Regions from separate parts of the Streptomyces sp. NPDC059371 genome, predicted to be linked through region 4. Evidence: riboswitches for the same ligand, from Rfam matches in the RefSeq annotation. Region 4 holds a riboswitch; each other region holds the start of a gene.
What was found. A riboswitch is a leader RNA that binds a small molecule or an ion and turns the genes downstream of it on or off. The one in region 4 is predicted to bind S-adenosylmethionine.

Region 1 (4,161 bases), on a different contig from region 4:
CACCCCAACTCGCCGCGCTCGTCGGGCGGGCGGTACCGGAACTCCATGTGGGCACCTCCGCGATCCCCGTCTTCGGCCGCCACCCGCTGCTGGTCTCCAGTCAGGCGCAGACCGCCCAGGCCGCGACCCACGGCCGCTACCACCTCGGCCTGGCCCTGGGCACGAAACTGCTGACGGAGACCGGCTTCGGCCTGCCCTTCGAGCGTCCCATCGCCCGTCTGCGCGAATTCCTCACCGTGCTGCGCCAGTTGACCGAGACCGGCACAGCCGACTTCCGCGGTGAGCTGCTCAGCGCCACGACTCCGCTGTCCGCACGTGTACCGGGCGCCGAGTCGGGTGTTCCGCTGCTGGTCGCCGCGATGGGGCCGCAGGCGCTCCGGGTCAGCGGTGAGCTCGCGGACGGGATCCTGCCCTACCTCGCGGGACCGCGCGCCCTCGCGGAGCACATCGTGCCCGCCGTCACGGCCTCGGCGGAGGCCGCCGGACGGCCCGCGCCCCGGATCGTGGCGCTGGTGCCCGGCGTGGTCACGGGCGATGTGGACGCGGTGCGGGCGAAAGCCACCGAGAGCCTCTCGTTCTACGAGCAGATCCCGTCCTACGCCCGGGTCATCGAACTGTCCGGCGGCCGCAGAGCCGCGGATCTGGCCGTGATCGGCGACGAGAAGACGCTCGAGGCCGAGGTACGGCGCTACCGCGACGCGGGCGCCACCGAGGTCGTGTTCTCGGCCACCGAGATCGCGGGAGCGGCGGACCGGCGCCGTACGTGGGCGCTCCTCGGCGAACTCGCCGCCTGATGCGAACTCGGCGCCCGAGCCCGTCGGCCCACCGGCGTACCCACCCCGCCGACCCGCCACGAGCCGAGCCCCAACGGCCGACCCACCGATTCACCGACCGCTCCGAAGAATCCCCGCATCGCCGCACGAGGACGAACCTCACGCGGTCTGTACCGAAGGAGAGCTCATGACCAGCGAGGCGACCAGCACGGACCTCCACGCCTTCACCGAGCAGTGGCTGGACTGGTACCGCGGACAGGAAGCCCGGCTCGCCGCCCCGCACGGGTTCCTGGCGATCACCGGTCTGCACTGGCTCGACGACCGGCCGCAGCGCTTCCCCGACGCGCCCGGCGCATGGCACACCGGACCCGACGGGGTCGTGGTGACCCTCGACGACGGTGACGAACTGGTCGTCGGCGGGACTCCGGTGCGCGGTGAGCACCGTTTCGGCGTGCTGCCCGAACGCGGTGGCGTCGACGCGATCTGGAAGGACGCCGTCATCGAGGTCGCCAAGCGGGGCGGTCACGACATCGTGCGCCCCCGGCACCCGGACGCCCCGCTGCTCAAGGCCTTCACCGGGACGCCTGCCTACGCCCCCGACCCGCACTGGGCCGTGACGGGCCGTTACGTCCCCTTCGACGAGCCGCGTCCCACCACCGTGGGCGCCGCGGTCGAGGGCTTGGAGCACGTGTACGACGCTCCGGGCAGGATCGAGTTCGAGCTGGACGGACGTCCTCTGTCGCTGACGGCGTTCCCCGGACATGTCCCGGGCGGGCTGTCGGTTCTCTTCACCGACGCGACCTCCGGGGTCACCACCTACGCCGCCAACCGGAGCCTGTCCGTCGGGGCTCCCGGCTCCGACGGTACGGTCGTCCTCGACTTCAACCGTGCCACGAACCTGCCGTGCGCCTACACGGACCTGGCCACCTGCCCGCTGCCTCCGGCGGAGAACCGGCTGCCGGTGTCGATCGAGGCGGGTCAGAAGATCCCGCGGGAACGCGGTGGTGCCTGACCACCCTGCTTCCGCCGACGGGGCGTGCTTCCATCGGGCGTCCCGGCGGCGTGGTCGGCCCGGCTCGCTCCGACGGAGTGCGGTGGCTCGCTCCGCCGGACTCCGGTGGCCCGCTCCGCCGGAGTCCGGTGCCGCCATTGACGTAGGTGAGAACCGCTCCGTACGATCACGAACGGCATTGAGTGTCAGCGTCAAGCCCTGGCTCGCTGACCGGCAACCCTCCCCCGCGGTGGGGTGCTCCAGGTGAAAGCCCGGCGGGGATCAGTGACGATCCCCGCAAGCGCGTGGCCCCGTGACCGGGGCCGGACGTATGGAGGACCCTTATGCGGCACGGTGGTGGCCCCGACGCCTCCTTCGCCGTCGCCGTCGTGTTCTCCAGGCTGGCGCGCCGACGTCACATCGATCTGAAGCGCTCGACGAGCTGCTTCTGTCGGGCCTGACGGCACTTTCCGCAGCGCGCGCCGACAGGCCTCCCCGTCGGCGGTCGACGTCCGTGACGCCCACCTGACGCCCACCCGCGTCGGCGTCGAGGAGACGCGCGGACCGTCGACGTCCATGAGGCACGCCGACAGCCGACGTCCGTGACCAGCCGTCGCGGTACGCGTCCTCGCCCGGCTCCCTCTTCCTCCTGATCTCTCCGATCCGCCTTCCGCTTTCCGCCCGGCCCCTGTCCGCAGGCCTTTGCCCGTCACCGGCGTCGCGCCGACGGGCCCGCGCACCCGTGCGCGGTCGTGCCTCGTGCGACGCCCCGTGCCCGGCGACACCAAGAGGAGAACCCTCCGTGAGAGCACGTCCGGACTTCAGATCTCCCCGATGGGCAGCACTCACCGCCCTTCTCACCACCAGCGTGCTGCTGACCGCCTGCGGATCGGGCACCGACGGCTCCGGCACCGGGAGCGGCAAGCCGCGCTCCGGCGGAACCCTGACCTTCGCTGTGGGTTCCGACGCCGGTTGCGTGGATCCCCAGCAGGTCGGCAGCAACGACACGATCTACTCGGTACGCCAGATCGTCGACTCCCTGACGGACCAGGACCCCAAGACCGGCAAGATCGTGCCGTGGCTGGCGAAGAGCTGGGACATCAGTGCCGACGCGACCGCCTTCACCTTCCACCTGCGCTCGGGTGTCACCTTCAGCGACGGGTCCCCGCTGACCGCCCAGGTGGTCAAGGACAATTTCGACGCGGTACCGAGGCTCGGTGTCCTGGGCACCCTGGCCGAGGGCTACCTGAGCGGTGCCAAGAGCACCACAGTGGTGGACCCGCTCACCGTCAAGGTCACCTTCCAGCAGCCCAACGCCCAGTTCCTGCAGGCGACTTCGACGCACTCACTCGGGATCGAGTCGTCCGCGAGCGTGAAGCGGTCCCCGCAGCAGAAGTGCAGTGACGGGGTGGTCGGGTCCGGACCCTTCGTGCTGAAGGGCTACGTGCAGAACCAGTCGGTCACTCTGGCCAAACGCCCCGGCTACGCCTGGGGTTCCTCCCGGTGGAGCAAGAAGGGCGAGGCCTACCTGGACAAGCTGGTGTTCAAGGTGGTGCCGGAAGCGGGCGTACGGGCCGGCAGTCTGCGGTCCGGACAGGTGGACGCGATCGGCAGCGTGGGCCGGGCCGACGAGGCGGCGCTCAAGGGCGGTCAGGTCGCCTTCCAGCGGCGGGCCAACCCCGGCATCACCTTCGGACTCGGCTTCAACAACGCGCGGCCGGTTCTGAAGGACGCCAGAGTCCGCCGGGCCATCCTGTCCGCCATCGACCGGAAGCAGATCGCCGACACCGTCTTCCCCACCGGCACCCGGCCGGCCACCAGCGTCCTCGCGCACACCACACCTGACTACACCAGCCTCGCCTCGGACCTGACCCTCGACACGGCCAAGGCGAAGTCCCTTCTGGACGAAGCCGGTTGGAAGCCGGGCGGCGACGGCACCCGCGTCAAGGACGGCAAGAAGCTGAGCCTGACCATCGACTGGGTTCCCAACGCGGCGACGAACCAGCCCGCGTTGGAGCTGATACAGCAGCAACTGAAGGCTGTGGGAGTCCAGGTGACCCTCAAGCAGCTCCAGCTCCCCCAGCTCACGCCGATCCAGCAGGCGGGCTCGTACGAGGCGATCTGGGGGAACATCACCCGCGCCGACCCCGACATCCTGCGCAGCTCCTTCTCCACGAAGCTGGCCAACTTCTACCGTGTGCCGGCGAGTGACCTGGACACGACCCTGTCCGCTCAGGCCGCGACCACCGACCCGGCCAAGCGCAGCCAACTGGTTTCGCAGGCGCAGCAGTCGATCGTGCGTGACGCCTACAACGTGCCGGTGGTGGAGCTGCAGACCCAGCTGGGTGTGTCCACGAAGGTGCACGGTCTCGCGTTCGACGCCTCCAGCCGGATCCA
Region 2 (4,161 bases), on a different contig from region 4:
CACCTGGTTCGTGCGGATCGCCTTCTTCGTCGTACCGGTGCTGACCTTCATCGCCACCAAGCGGATCTGCCTCGGCCTCCAGCGCCGGGACCGGGACAAGGTGCTGCACGGCCGCGAGTCGGGCATCATCAAGCGCCTGCCGCACGGTGAGTTCATCGAGGTCCACGAGCCGCTCAGCCAGGACGCGCTGCACACGCTCACCGCGCACGACCAGTACAAGCCGGCCGAGATCGGCCCGACGGTCGACGAGAACGGTGTCGAGCGCAAGGTCTCGGGCACGCAGAAGCTGCGCGCCAAGATGAGCCAGGGCTTCTACGGGGAGGAAGGCCAGATCCCCAAGCCCACCGTCGAGGAGTACAAGGAGATCGCGAGCGGCCACGGCCACCACTGATCCCCGGCTGATCGCCACGGCTTGAGCCCCGTCCATGACACGGACGGGGCTCTTTGCCGTCCCCCGGGCTGGATAGGGTGGACTCACCCGGTGGTGCGGGGCGATCCACCCCGCGTCACCCACGACCCGTGTCACCCGCGACCGCGTGACCCACGAACCCAGGAGCGACCATGAGCGCTGTGAACCCCGCTGGAGGCGACACCGCGGCGGGCCGTTCCTGGCCCGCGGTACTGAACGGACTGCTCGAAGGCCGCGACCAGAGCGCGGACGACACGGCCTGGGCCATGGACCGCATCATGCGCGGCGAGGCGACCGACGCGCAGATCGCCGGGTTCGTGGTGGCCCTGCGGGCCAAGGGCGAGACCGTCCAGGAGATCGCCGGACTCGTCCGGGCGATGTACGAGCACGCCAATGTGATCGAGGTGCCCGGACACACCGTCGACATCGTCGGAACGGGCGGCGACGGCGCGAAGACCGTCAACATCTCCACGATGTCCTCGATCGTGGTGGCCGGCACCGGCGCCAAGGTCGTCAAGCACGGCAACCGGGCGGCGTCCTCCGCGTCCGGGGCGTCGGACGTCCTGGAGAAGCTCGGCGTCAATCTCCAACTGCCGGTGAGCCGGGTCGCCCAGGTGGCCGAGGAGGCCGGGATCACCTTCTGCTTCGCGGTCAAGTTCCACCCGGCGCTGCGTCATGTGGCGGCGGCCCGCGGCCAGTTGGGCATCCGGACCACCTTCAACGTGCTCGGACCGCTGACCAACCCGGCGCGGGTGAAGGCCCAGGCGGTCGGCGTCGCCGATGCCCGGATGGCGCCGATCGTGGCGGGCGTGTTCGCCGAGCGCGGCAACTCCTCGCTCGTCTTCCGCGGCGACGACGGCCTCGACGAGCTGACCACCACCGGCGGTTCCCACGTCTGGGTCGTCCGCGACGGCAAGGTCACCGAGGAGCGCTTCGACCCCCGCGACGTAGGGCTCGACATCGTCCCGGTGGAGGCCCTGCGGGGCGCCGACGCCTCGTACAACGCGGAGGTCGCCCGGCGCCTCCTGGACGGCGAGAAGGGGCCCGTACGGGACGCGGTCCTGCTGAACTCGGCGGCCGCCCTGGTGGCCCTGTCGCCGGCCGGCGCGCCGCTCGCCGACCAACTCCGCGCCGGAATGGAGAAGGCCGCCGAGGCGATCGACTCCGGCGCCGCCAAGCGCACCCTGGAGCGCTGGGTGGCCGCCAGCAACGCCTGAGCCACCCGGGATCCCGCGCGAGACGCAGTCCGGATCGTGGACTGCGTCTTGCGCGGGGAAGATCCTCTGGCAAGATGCTGTACCAGGTCATGAGTGACAGCCATCAGGCCCCGGCCGGCTGTCCGGCAACCCTCCGTCCGTGGCGGGGTGCCCCGGGTGAAGACCAGGTCGTAGGCAGCGAGGCCTACGGCAAGCGCGGACCCCTCCCGCTCTCCGGGCGGACAACCAGGGGTCCTGGTCGTTCGAGGGAGCCTTCTGTGAGCAAGCGAATGCGTTAGGGCGCCGAGCCCCGCCTCCGCACGCCCTTTTCACCCTTTTCCCGCGCTGAGCGCCGTCTTCCGGCGGCCGGCTCGCGCGGTGATTCCGCCTGCCTCTCACAGGAGCTCGCCATGTCTGTTTCCACCGTTGCCGCCGACCAGACCGTTTGTGCCCCCTTGCCCGTTCTCGGCCGGGATGTCACCGTCCCGCTCGTCACCGGCGGCGAGGTGACCTACGCGGCTCTCGACTACGCCGCCAGCGCGCCCGCCCTCCAGCGGGTGTGGGACGACGTGGCCGCGTACGCGCCGTACTACGGCAGCGTCCACCGGGGCGCCGGATACCTCTCGCAGCTCTCCACCGACCTCTTCGAGAACGCCCGCAGGACCGTCGCGGAGTTCCTCGACTGCCGCGCCGCCGACCAGGTGGTCTTCACCCGCTCCACCACCGACTCGCTCAACCTGCTCGCCGCGGCCCTCCCGGCCGGCTGCCAGGTCTTCGTCTTCGAGACCGAGCACCACGCCTCGCTGCTGCCCTGGCGCGACGCCCGGGTGACCTACCTGAACGCCCCGCGCACCCCCGCCGAGGCCGTCGAGACCCTGGAGCGCGCCCTCGCCGCCCGTGACCCTCACGGACCGGCCCTGGTCTGCGTCACCGGAGCCTCGAACGTCACCGGTGAGCTGTGGCCGGTGCGGGAGCTGGCCACGGCCGCGCACGCCCACGGCGCCCGCATCGTCCTCGACGCGGCGCAGCTCGCCCCGCACCACCCGGTGTCGCTCCAGGACCTCGACGTCGACTGGGTCGCCTTCTCCGGGCACAAGCTGTACGCGCCCTTCGGCTCCGGTGTCCTCGCGGGCCGCTCCGACTGGCTGCGCGAGGCCGACCCCTACCTCGCGGGCGGCGGGGCCAGCCGCAAGGTCACCCGGCGCGCGGACGGCGGCGTGGACGTGGAGTGGCACGACAGCGCCGCCCGCCACGAGGCCGGCTCGCCGAACGTCATCGGCGCCTACTCGATCGCGTCGGCCTGCAAGGCGCTCACCGACGAGGGCTTCGACAACCTGCTCGCCCGCGAGCAGCACCTGATCCGCACCGTCCGCGAGGGACTCGCCGAGGTCCCCGAGGTCCGCGTCCTCTCCCTCTTCGGTGACGACGCCCCGCGGGTCGGCGTCATCTCCTTCGTCGTCGAGGGCTGGAACAGCTCGCACTTCGCGGCCGCGCTCTCCGCCGAGTACGGCATCGGGGTACGCGACGGCCTCTTCTGCGCCCACCCGCTCGTCCGCACACTGCTCGGCAGCGACCCGGAGACCGCGGGGGAGTGCGGAGCCCCCGAGGCGGCCCCCGGCGAGAAGTCCCTCAACGCCATCCGCGTCAGCTTCGGGGCCGGCACCCCCGACGAGCACGTCGAGCGGTTCGTCCGCGCGGTGCGCGAACTCGTCAGGGACGGCGCGCGCTGGCAGTACCGCACCGAGGACGGCCGCTGCGTCCCGGCCGTCTGACGCCCGAGGCAGCTCCGCCCGGAGGCGGCGCCGCGTCGGTCAGGAGTCGAGACCGATCGCGAACGCCGCCTCCAGGTCGTGCTGGGAGTACGTACGGAACGCCACGTGCGTGTCCGTCGCCTCGACACCCGGGATCTTGCTGATCTTGCCGGGGATCACGTCCGCCAGGTCGTCGTGGGCCTGGACCCGGACCATGGCGATCAGGTCGTAGGTGCCGGTGACGGAGAAGACCTCGCTGACGCTCTCCAGCGACGCGATCGACTCGGCGATCTCGGGGATGCGGTCCACGCTGGTCTTGATGAGGACGATCGCGGTGATCACGGCTGGTTCTCTCCCTAGGGGCCGCTGCTGGGGATCTCACCCTACTCGCGGTCCACGGGACCCGGCCGCTCCACCGGGGGCCCCGGCAGGACCCCCCGGACGGGCACGACGGCCCGGCGGCGCCGGAAGCGCGCCCACGCGTAGACGAAACCCAGCGAGAAGCCCACGAGGTGTGCCAGGTAGGCGACCCCGGGACCCGAGCTGCTGCGCTCCGCCGCCAGCCACTGCAGGGTGAACCAGAACGGCAGGACCACCCAGGCCGGGAACCGCAGCGGCAGGAAGAAGAGGAACGGGAAGAGACTGGTCACCCGGGCCTTGGGGAAAAGATAGAGGAACGCGCCGAGCACCGCGGAGATCGCCCCGGAGGCCCCGACCAGGGACTGCTGCGCGGTCGCGTTGGCGGCGGCGTACCCGAGCAGGGCCAGATACCCGCAGCCCAGGTAGAAGAGGGCGAACTCCAGAT
Region 3 (4,161 bases), on a different contig from region 4:
TCGAAGCGCGTGCCGAGATGCGCGACGCCGACCAGGTTCAGCGCCAGGGCCGAGCCCACCACCACGGCCCACAGCGGGTAGATCCGGTGGGCCCGCCCGATCCAGAAGCTCCTGACGCAGCCCCGCCGCTCGAGTGAGGCCGGAATGACGTAACCGCTCACCAGGAAGAACAGCATGACGCCGTACCGGCCGATGTCGATCTGGGGCATCACCTGCTCCCGGAACTCCGCCATGAAGGAGTACGAGGAATGGTCGACCGCCACGAGCAGCGCGGCGATCCCCCGCAGTGCGTCCAGCCGGCCCAGCCGCGGGGACCCGGCGGATCCACCGGACGCGGGTGGACGTGACACCGGTGAAGGCCGCTGCGGATGCGGCCGGACAACAGGAGGTGCGGGTTTCATGGAGACGCCTGCCTGGACCGGGTCCTTTGAGGCACGCCCTGATGAGGCGGCTTTCGCCAGGATTGCTCACTTTCGCCCGGATTGCCTACGTGCGGGTCGGCGTCTCACGGCCCGCCGACCTGTTCTTGGGCGGGGGTGCGGTAAGCGTTACAAGGGCTGGGGGCGATGCCGGTGACGGCCGGTTCGGGTGCGGTCGTGGAACGGGCTGGTGCACCCTGCGGTCAGGGGGTGCGGTGAACGCCGTGGGACCGGGCGTGAACGGGGGCGGAGCGGTGGACCCGCTCGGCGCAAGCTCCGCGCGCCGGGCATGCGTCGTTTCCGGGGATGGGACAGAGTGATGGCATGGGCCACCTGTGGATGACGTGGTCGCTCGAGGGCGTCGGATCGGCCGGCCAGAACGTCCCCGACGTGGAAGCGGCCTGCCGCTCTCTGGTCGGCTCCGTGGAGCGGTCCCGGCGTGTCTTCGAGACGACCGAGCCGTGGGAGGAACTCCGCGAGTCGGCGCTGGTGCTCCAGGAGCGGATTCTGGGTCCGGGGCGCGAGGTCCTGGAGCAGGGCCGGCGGTGGACCTCCACAGTGAACGGTGTCAGCATCCTGCTGGTTCCGCGCGAGTGACCGGGCCGGGCGAGTGACCGGTCCGCGCGGGTGAGCCGGTCCGCGCGAGGCACAGGTCCGTGCGGGTGACCAGTCCGAACGAGGCAGGCACCGGTCCGTGCGGGTGACCGGTCCGCGCGGGTGACGGTCCGGGCGCCGGGCCGGTGGCCGCGGTACGGCGCTTGCCGTTCGCGCGAGGAACCACCCACCTGCCCGGCACGCACGCTTCCGCCGGAAGCGTCAGACCTCCGTCGCGAGCGGCACCACGTCGTGCGCGTGCCGGAAGGCCGGGTGATCACCGAGGCGGCGTACGTATTCCAGGAGCCGGGGGCGCGAACCGAGGGCGCGGGACCGGCCGAGACCGGTGAGCGCCGTCCATGCGTCCACGTCCGCCGCCGTGAGGGAGTCGCCCAACACGTAGGTGCGCCCTGCGAGTTGGCAGTCCAGCAGATCCAGGGCCGCCGCGAGTTCCGAAGGCGCGGCGGACGGGGTGACATCGCGGTCCAGCAGATCGCGGAGGGCTTCGATGTCGGCGGTCAGGGACGGAGGACGGAGCGTCGAAGGGCACGTCGTGGTGTGACCGGAGAGCAGCCCGGCGAGATCGCGGAGGATGGCGGGCGGGTGGTTGCTGACGATGCGTCCGCTCCACCGGTCGCACAGGGCGGGCGCCGTGAGCGGCCCGTCGAAGTGATGCTCGGTGGCCTCGTAGGCGCGGCGCAGTGAGGCGAAGGCGTCGGGTGTCCGCGCGGGGTCCGCCAGGAGTGTGGTGGCGACCGAGTCCCGCAGTCCGAGCAGTCCGAGCGTGATGGCGATACGCAGCGAGAACGGACAACTCCGCGACAGATACAGCTCGTAGCGGTGCGGAGCCGGGTAGAAGCCGCCGGCGAGTCCGACGCCGATGCGGCTGTCGACGCGGTGGGGGAGTGCGGACGAGGTCGTCGTCGGCTTGAGCCGAAGGGCCGAGGGGAGCGAAAACTGGTCACAGGGGCGTGAGTTGGCAGTGCTGGACGTGCGCGAAGCTGTCTCGGGCATGACTCTCCCTGGGGGAAGACGGAAGCCACCGCCGCTTTGTGGGCACCGGCGGCCGGGATGCGGATTGACTGCGCTCGTCGCGCCGGTCCGGATCGAACGGACCGGCCGCGGATCAGTAAGCGCTGGAGACGCGCAGGAGGTCGATGTGCAGGCGCCTCGTCAAACCGCTCTTGGGCAATTCCCACCGGTCCTGGCTCAGGGCTCGCGAGACGCGAGACCACGCTTGCCCCGCCGCGCCGGCGGGACCCGGTCGTCACCCGGGGCACCCCGTCGCGGTGGAAGGGTTGCCTGTCAGCGGGCCGGGGCCGATGACCACTGGAGCGGGGTGTACCCGTACCGTGGCGCTGACAATCGTGACCGTCCATGCCAGTCTCGATGCACCAAGTTGCGCCGTCAAGAAGGCCGTAAGCGCGGTCTCACCTGGTGGTCACCCGCATTGACATTGTTTTCCGGACAGGCCTAACCTGCGGCGCATTACAGGATGCCTTTCGGCCGGAGAAGAAATGGTGACGGCGATGCACGGAGCTGACGGGACGGCCGCATGGCGGCGCCTCGGCCGCAATGTGCTCTGCGCCGACCGCGCCGTGGACCTGCTGCGTGTCAACAGCGCCCTGTGTACGGGCAGCTGTCGCTCCCTCAGCCAAGGCTGACAGCCTCTCCGAGTCCTCGACGACCATGAACGCGCGGCTCCTCCGAGTCATCGGCGTTCACGTCGCCGGCGATCACGAACTGACGGCTCGTCCGAATCCTTCGCGATCACGAACCGACGGTTCCTCGGAGCCTGCGGCGATCACGAGCTGAGGGTTCCGCCAGGTCTTCGACGACCACGCGACGACCTCGCGCCGACCGGTTCCACCGAGCCCTCGGCGACCACCGCTGTCGCGAAACGCCCTTTCCCCGTCGAGCCCTCGTCCCACAGGGGCCCGCGCATCGCCGTGTACCGAGCCGTCCCGCTCGGCGGTGCGCCGCCGCTCCGTGATCCGGGGTGTCCGAATCCGCTGGAGTTCTCCATGAGTCAACCTCCCGGCGCCGCTGTGTCCTTCGGAGCAGCACCGCCCGCCGAGGCGATCCCTTGCAACGATGTCCCCGCCGCGTCAGAACGTCCGGCGGCCCAGCGGGTCCTTCCGCTCCGGCGGCCCGGACGCTGGATCGTCACGGCCGTCGTGCTCGTGCTCGTCGCCCAGATCGCCCACGGACTGGTGACCAACCCCTTCTACCAGTGGGATCGCTTCCAGTACTGGTTCCTGCGCCCGACCATTCTCGACGGCCTGCTCATCACCCTCGAAGTCGCCTTCTACAGTGCGCTCCTGGGGTTGCTCGGCGGCATCCTGCTGGCCCTGGCGAGGCTCTCCCGGAGCCCGGTGCTGCGGGCGGTGAGCTGGGTCTACACCTGGCTGTTCCGGTCGGTGCCGCTGATCGTGGTCCTGCTCTTCCTCTACAACTTCAGCGCGCTGTACCAGACGTTGAGCGTCGGAGTGCCGTTCGGGCCGGCCTTCTTCACCTTCGACGAGTCCCGACTGGCGACCGACATGGCCGTCGCCGTCATCGGACTGAGCCTGAACGAGGCGGCCTACGCCTCCGAAGTCGTGCGCGGCGGCATCCTCTCCGTCGACCAGGGCCAGCACGAGGCGGCCTCCGCCCTAGGTCTGCCGAGGCGCTACCAGTTCGCGAAGATCGTCTTTCCGCAGGCGCTGCGTTCCATCACCCCCAACTACGTGAACCAGTTGATCGGCCTGATCAAGGGCACCTCGCTGGTCTTCTACGTGTCGCTGCTGGATCTCTTCGGCTCCGTGCAGAGCATGGGCAGCACCTACCCCGGCGACATCGTGCCGCTGCTCCTCGTCGCCACCGCCTGGTACCTGATCCTCACCAGCGTCGTGTCCGTCGTCCAGTTCTACGTCGAGCGGCACTACTCGCGGGGCGCCCTGCGCACGCTGCCGCCGACTCCGTTGCAGAAGGCGCGGAACGGTCTGCGCGACGTGCGGGCCCGGTTCCGGAGGGAGACGGCGATATGAGCGGCGAGACGAATCTGACGACGGTGAGGACGCGGACGGCTCCGGCCGCCGAGGTGGCGGACGCGGTTTCGGCCGACGAGATCGCCGACACGCTGCGGGTGGAGCCCGCAGCCGTCGAG
Region 4 (4,161 bases):
CGAGACGAGGCCGCCGCCGCCGCGTCTGGCGTGCAGCGAGTCGTCCTCCCGTACCTCGTAGGTGACCGGGCCGCGGTTGGAGGCGACCAGAATCCTGTGGGCACCGTGCGTTGAAGCCATGCCTCGAAACCTAGCCCCGTCTCGAAACGCTCAAACGCGCCCTTCGGCCGTATGCGATCGGCGGCCGTCGGCGCCGGACTACGCGGCTCTGCGCGTCTGGTACTCGGAGATTTCGCTCATCGGCGGCCTTTCCTCCGTGTCCACGGAGTACGTGCGCGGCCGGAAACCGTCGCGGTCGCGCTCGAACTGGGTGAGGGCGGGGCGGATCAGGTGTCCGCGCGCGAGCCGGAGCTGTGCGGTGCGGTAGATCGCGGCGGCCATGCGGCCGAGTGCCTGGCCGTCCTGGTGGCGGTGCTTGCGGACCCCGACGTCGACCTGGGCGAGGGCGTCCAGTCCCACCAGGTGCAGGGCGTCGACGAGCATGCCCAGTTCGACGCCGTAGCCGACGGGGAAGGGGAGCTGTTCGAGCAGCGAGCGGCGGGCCGCGTACTCGCCGCCAAGCGGCTGGACGAAGCCCGCGAGCTGCGGCCAGTGCATGTTCAGGAGCGGGCGGGCCATCAGCTCGGTGACCCGGCCGCCCTGCCCGCCGCCGCCGGCCAGCGGGCGGTCGTACATGGCCTTGACCAGGTCGACGCCGGGTTCGGTGAGCAGCGGGCCCACGATTCCGGAGACGAAGTCGGACGAGAACTCCTTGAGGTCCGCGTCGATGAAGCAGACGATGTCACCGCTCGTCACGAGCAGCGACCGCCAGAGCACCTCGCCCTTGCCGGGCACGGCCGGGATCCGCGGGAGGATGTCGTCGCGGTGGACGACGCGAGCGCCCGCGGCGGCGGCGACCGCGGCGGTGCGGTCGGTCGAGCCGGAGTCGACGACGACGATCTCGTCGACGAGGGGCACCTGCTGCATCAGGTCGTGGCGGATGATCGCGACGATCTCTCCGACCGTCTCCTCCTCGTTGAGCGCGGGCAGCACGACACTCACCGTCGACCCGGTGACGCGCTTGGCTGCCATGATCCTGTGGAGCGGGCGGTCGGTCGCGGACCAGGAGCGTGTGCTCAGCCAGCTTTCGACTTCTCTCAGCACCGTCTGCGGCTCCTCACTGTCTGATCACACGCTCTCATCGGCGTGCCCGCTGCGGCCAGCGGCAGATCGATTGCCGTCGTCTCGCGGTTCGGACGACTATCTCAACTGTCCTGGCCTTCGGTTACAGTCTTGAACAACGCGCATGACCATCGCATGTCCTGGATCGTCGGCGCGTATCGTGTTCAACAGTTCAACAATCAAATACCGCTCATCCAGAGGGGCAGAGGGATACGGCCCGATGAAGCCCCGGCAACCCTCCAGCCGGTCTCGTACCGATCGATGTCGATCGCGTCGCGAGGCTCCCGGCTTGGGAAGGTGCCAAATCCGTCTCACGGCGAAGTGCGCCGTGAGGAAGATGAGGAGAAAGGGCCTCGCCTCCATGGCTGCGCAGACAGTTGCAAGCACCACGAACTCCACCGACGCGGTAGACCTCGGACCGGCCTCGGCGCTTTCCTGCCGCGAGTGCGGACACCGCGTCCCGCTCGGCCCGGTCTTCGCCTGCGAGGAGTGTTTCGGCCCGCTGGAGATCGCCTACGACTTCTCGGCCTACGACACCGAAGAACTCCGCAAGCGCATCGAAGCGGGACCCGCGAACATCTGGCGTTACGCGCCGCTGCTGCCCGTCCCCGCGGACGTGGCGGACAAGCCGAACATCAATCCCGGCTGGACCAAGCTCGTCCAGGCCGACAACCTCGCCCGCGAGCTCGGCGTCGACGCCGGAAAGCTCTTCGTCAAGGACGACTCCGGCAACCCGACGCACTCCTTCAAGGACCGCGTCGTCGCCCAGGCCATCGAAGCGGCCCGCGCCTTCGGATTCACCACCCTCTCCTGCTCCTCCACCGGCAACCTCGCCGGAGCGGTGGGAGCCGCGGCGGCCCGCGCCGGCTTCCGTTCCTGCGTGTTCATCCCGCACGACCTGGAGCAGGGCAAGGTCGTCATGGCCGCGGTCTACGGCGGCGAGCTCGTCGGCATCGAGGGCAACTACGACGACGTGAACCGTTTCTGCTCCGAGCTGATCGGCGACCCGGCCGGCGAGGGCTGGGGCTTCGTCAACGTCAACCTGCGGCCCTACTACGCCGAGGGCTCCAAGACCCTGGCGTACGAGATCTGCGAGCAGCTCGGCTGGAGGCTTCCCGACCAGCTCGTCGTGCCGATCGCCTCCGGCTCCCAGCTCACGAAGATCGACAAGGGGCTCCAAGAGCTGATCAAGCTCGGCCTCGTCGAGGACAAGCCGTACAAGATCTTCGGGGCCCAGGCGGAGGGCTGCTCCCCGGTGTCCGTCGCCTACAAGGCCGGCCACGACGTCGTACGGCCGCAGAAGCCGGACACCATCGCCAAGTCGCTCGCCATCGGCAACCCGGCGGACGGCCCGTACGTGCTCGACATCGCCCGGCGCACCGGCGGCGCGGTGGAGGACGTGAACGACGAGCAGATCGTCGACGCGATCAAGCTGCTCGCGCGCACCGAGGGCATCTTCGCGGAGACGGCGGGCGGTGTGACCGTCGGTGTCACCCGCAAGCTGATCGAGAACGGTCTCCTGGACCCGGCCCTCACCACGGTCGTGCTGAACACCGGCGACGGCCTCAAGACTCTGGACGCGGTGGCCTCCGACACCGGACTGACCGCGACCATCCGCCCGAACCTCGACTCCTTCCGAGAGGCTGGCCTCGCATCATGAGCGTCAACGTCCGCATCCCCACCATCCTGCGCACCTACACCGGTGGTGCCGCCGAGGTGACGGCCGAGGGCGCGACCCTCGCCGAGGTCATCAGCGACCTGGAGAAGAAGCACACGGGCATCGCCGCGCGCGTCCTGGACGACCAGGGCAAGCTGCGCCGCTTCGTCAACGTGTACGTCAACGACGACGACGTGCGCTTCGAGCAGGGCCTGGAGACGGCGACTCCGGACGGCGTGGGCGTCTCGATCATTCCGGCCGTCGCCGGAGGCTGATCGTTACCCTCGGTAATGCCGAACACATTGCGTTCACAGAATTGCCCCTTCCGTGAGACAAGCGGAGGGGGCAATTCTGTAGGGTTGAACGCGCTAGAGTTGGGGAAGTCGCTCCAATTTTGATGTTGGTTTCATGCCGGGCGCATATGAGTGACCGTTCGGCGGGCGACAAGAAGTAGCCAAAGTGGCTCACCTTTTTGGGCACTTTATGGCATTTACGGGGCCCGACTTGCCCTGAATCCTTGCGCATTCTCCGCATATCATTGATCGGCCATGCCCAGAATTCTCGTCCGATTGACCTGTTGCAGAGGGCAGTTGGACAGATACATTCAGCCGCGGTCGACGCGTTCCGGCGCACACCCCCAACCGTTGGGGGGTGAGGTCTGACCCGGATCCGCGAAGTGTGGATCTGTGCAAGGGCCAGTAATAGGGGAGTTAGGCATGGCTCAGGGCACCGTCAAGTGGTTCAACGCGGAGAAGGGGTACGGCTTCATCGCGGTCGACGGTGGTGCGGACGTCTTCGTGCACTACAGCGCGATTCAGATGGACGGCTACCGCACCCTTGAAGAGGGTCAGCGAGTGGAGTTCGAGATCTCGCAGGGCCAGAAGGGTCCGCAGGCGGACATGGTCAAACTCGCCGTCTGATCGGGCGCGAACGACCACCGACTCACTCACGCACGAGGGGCCCGCATCCCACCAGGGATGCGGGCCCCTCGTGCGTCCCCGGTCGGCCTCCCCGCCCCGCGTACGCCCGCGCGCCCTCGGCGTGGACCCGTGCGGGGACTGGGCCAGGGGGCTGTTTTCGTGAGAGGCGCTTGCACTCGCAGGGGTCGAGTGCTAATCATTGGCGTTAGCACTCTCCCAGTGAGAGTGACAGAACTTGGATCGGGCCGGCGAGGCCCGCGGGCCTGTGGGGCAAGGAACCACAAGGCTTGCAGGCCGTCCGTCGCGGGCGCGGGCGCGATCCGGAGCAATCCACCCCGTCCGGGAGGACCACTTCACATGGCCAAGATCATCGCGTTCGACGAGGAGGCACGGCGCGGCCTCGAGCGCGGCATGAACCAGCTC

Region 1: linked by a shared signal. The riboswitch ahead of ACFXGX_RS05470 (ABC transporter substrate-binding protein) and the one ahead of thrC (threonine synthase) in region 4 are both predicted to bind S-adenosylmethionine.
Region 2: linked by a shared signal. The riboswitch ahead of ACFXGX_RS05010 (aminotransferase class V-fold PLP-dependent enzyme) and the one ahead of thrC (threonine synthase) in region 4 are both predicted to bind S-adenosylmethionine.
Region 3: linked by a shared signal. The riboswitch ahead of ACFXGX_RS30385 (putative leader peptide) and the one ahead of thrC (threonine synthase) in region 4 are both predicted to bind S-adenosylmethionine.

Annotation. Positions count from the first base shown of each region.
Region 1 covers NZ_JBHYXD010000006.1:16,196-20,356, forward strand. Annotated here, with positions in the region: gene ACFXGX_RS05460 (LLM class F420-dependent oxidoreductase) at 1-794, shown strand, start outside; gene ACFXGX_RS05465 (DUF1684 domain-containing protein) at 961-1,785, shown strand; SAM riboswitch class IV at 1,960-2,074, shown strand; gene ACFXGX_RS05470 (ABC transporter substrate-binding protein) at 2,567-4,161, shown strand, end outside.
Region 2 covers NZ_JBHYXD010000005.1:113,443-117,603, forward strand. Annotated here, with positions in the region: gene ACFXGX_RS05000 (cytochrome bc complex cytochrome b subunit) at 1-391, shown strand, start outside; gene trpD (anthranilate phosphoribosyltransferase) at 562-1,626, shown strand; SAM riboswitch class IV at 1,712-1,828, shown strand; gene ACFXGX_RS05010 (aminotransferase class V-fold PLP-dependent enzyme) at 2,016-3,377, shown strand; gene ACFXGX_RS05015 (Lrp/AsnC family transcriptional regulator) at 3,417-3,698, opposite strand; gene ACFXGX_RS05020 (rhomboid family intramembrane serine protease) at 3,740-4,161, opposite strand, start outside.
Region 3 covers NZ_JBHYXD010000071.1:2,085-6,245, reverse strand. Annotated here, with positions in the region: gene ACFXGX_RS30400 (acyltransferase family protein) at 1-350, opposite strand, end outside; gene ACFXGX_RS30395 (hypothetical protein) at 726-1,016, shown strand; gene ACFXGX_RS30390 (glutathione S-transferase C-terminal domain-containing protein) at 1,236-2,027, opposite strand; gene ACFXGX_RS30385 (putative leader peptide) at 2,140-2,205, opposite strand; SAM riboswitch class IV at 2,242-2,386, opposite strand; gene ACFXGX_RS30380 (amino acid ABC transporter permease) at 3,038-4,042, shown strand; gene ACFXGX_RS30375 (amino acid ABC transporter ATP-binding protein) at 4,141-4,161, shown strand, end outside.
Region 4 covers NZ_JBHYXD010000009.1:36,712-40,872, reverse strand. Annotated here, with positions in the region: gene ACFXGX_RS07880 (trehalose-6-phosphate synthase) at 1-120, opposite strand, end outside; gene ACFXGX_RS07875 (glucosyl-3-phosphoglycerate synthase) at 199-1,143, opposite strand; SAM riboswitch class I at 1,349-1,505, shown strand; gene thrC (threonine synthase) at 1,523-2,821, shown strand; gene ACFXGX_RS07865 (MoaD/ThiS family protein) at 2,818-3,093, shown strand; gene ACFXGX_RS07860 (cold-shock protein) at 3,535-3,738, shown strand; gene groL (chaperonin GroEL) at 4,096-4,161, shown strand, end outside.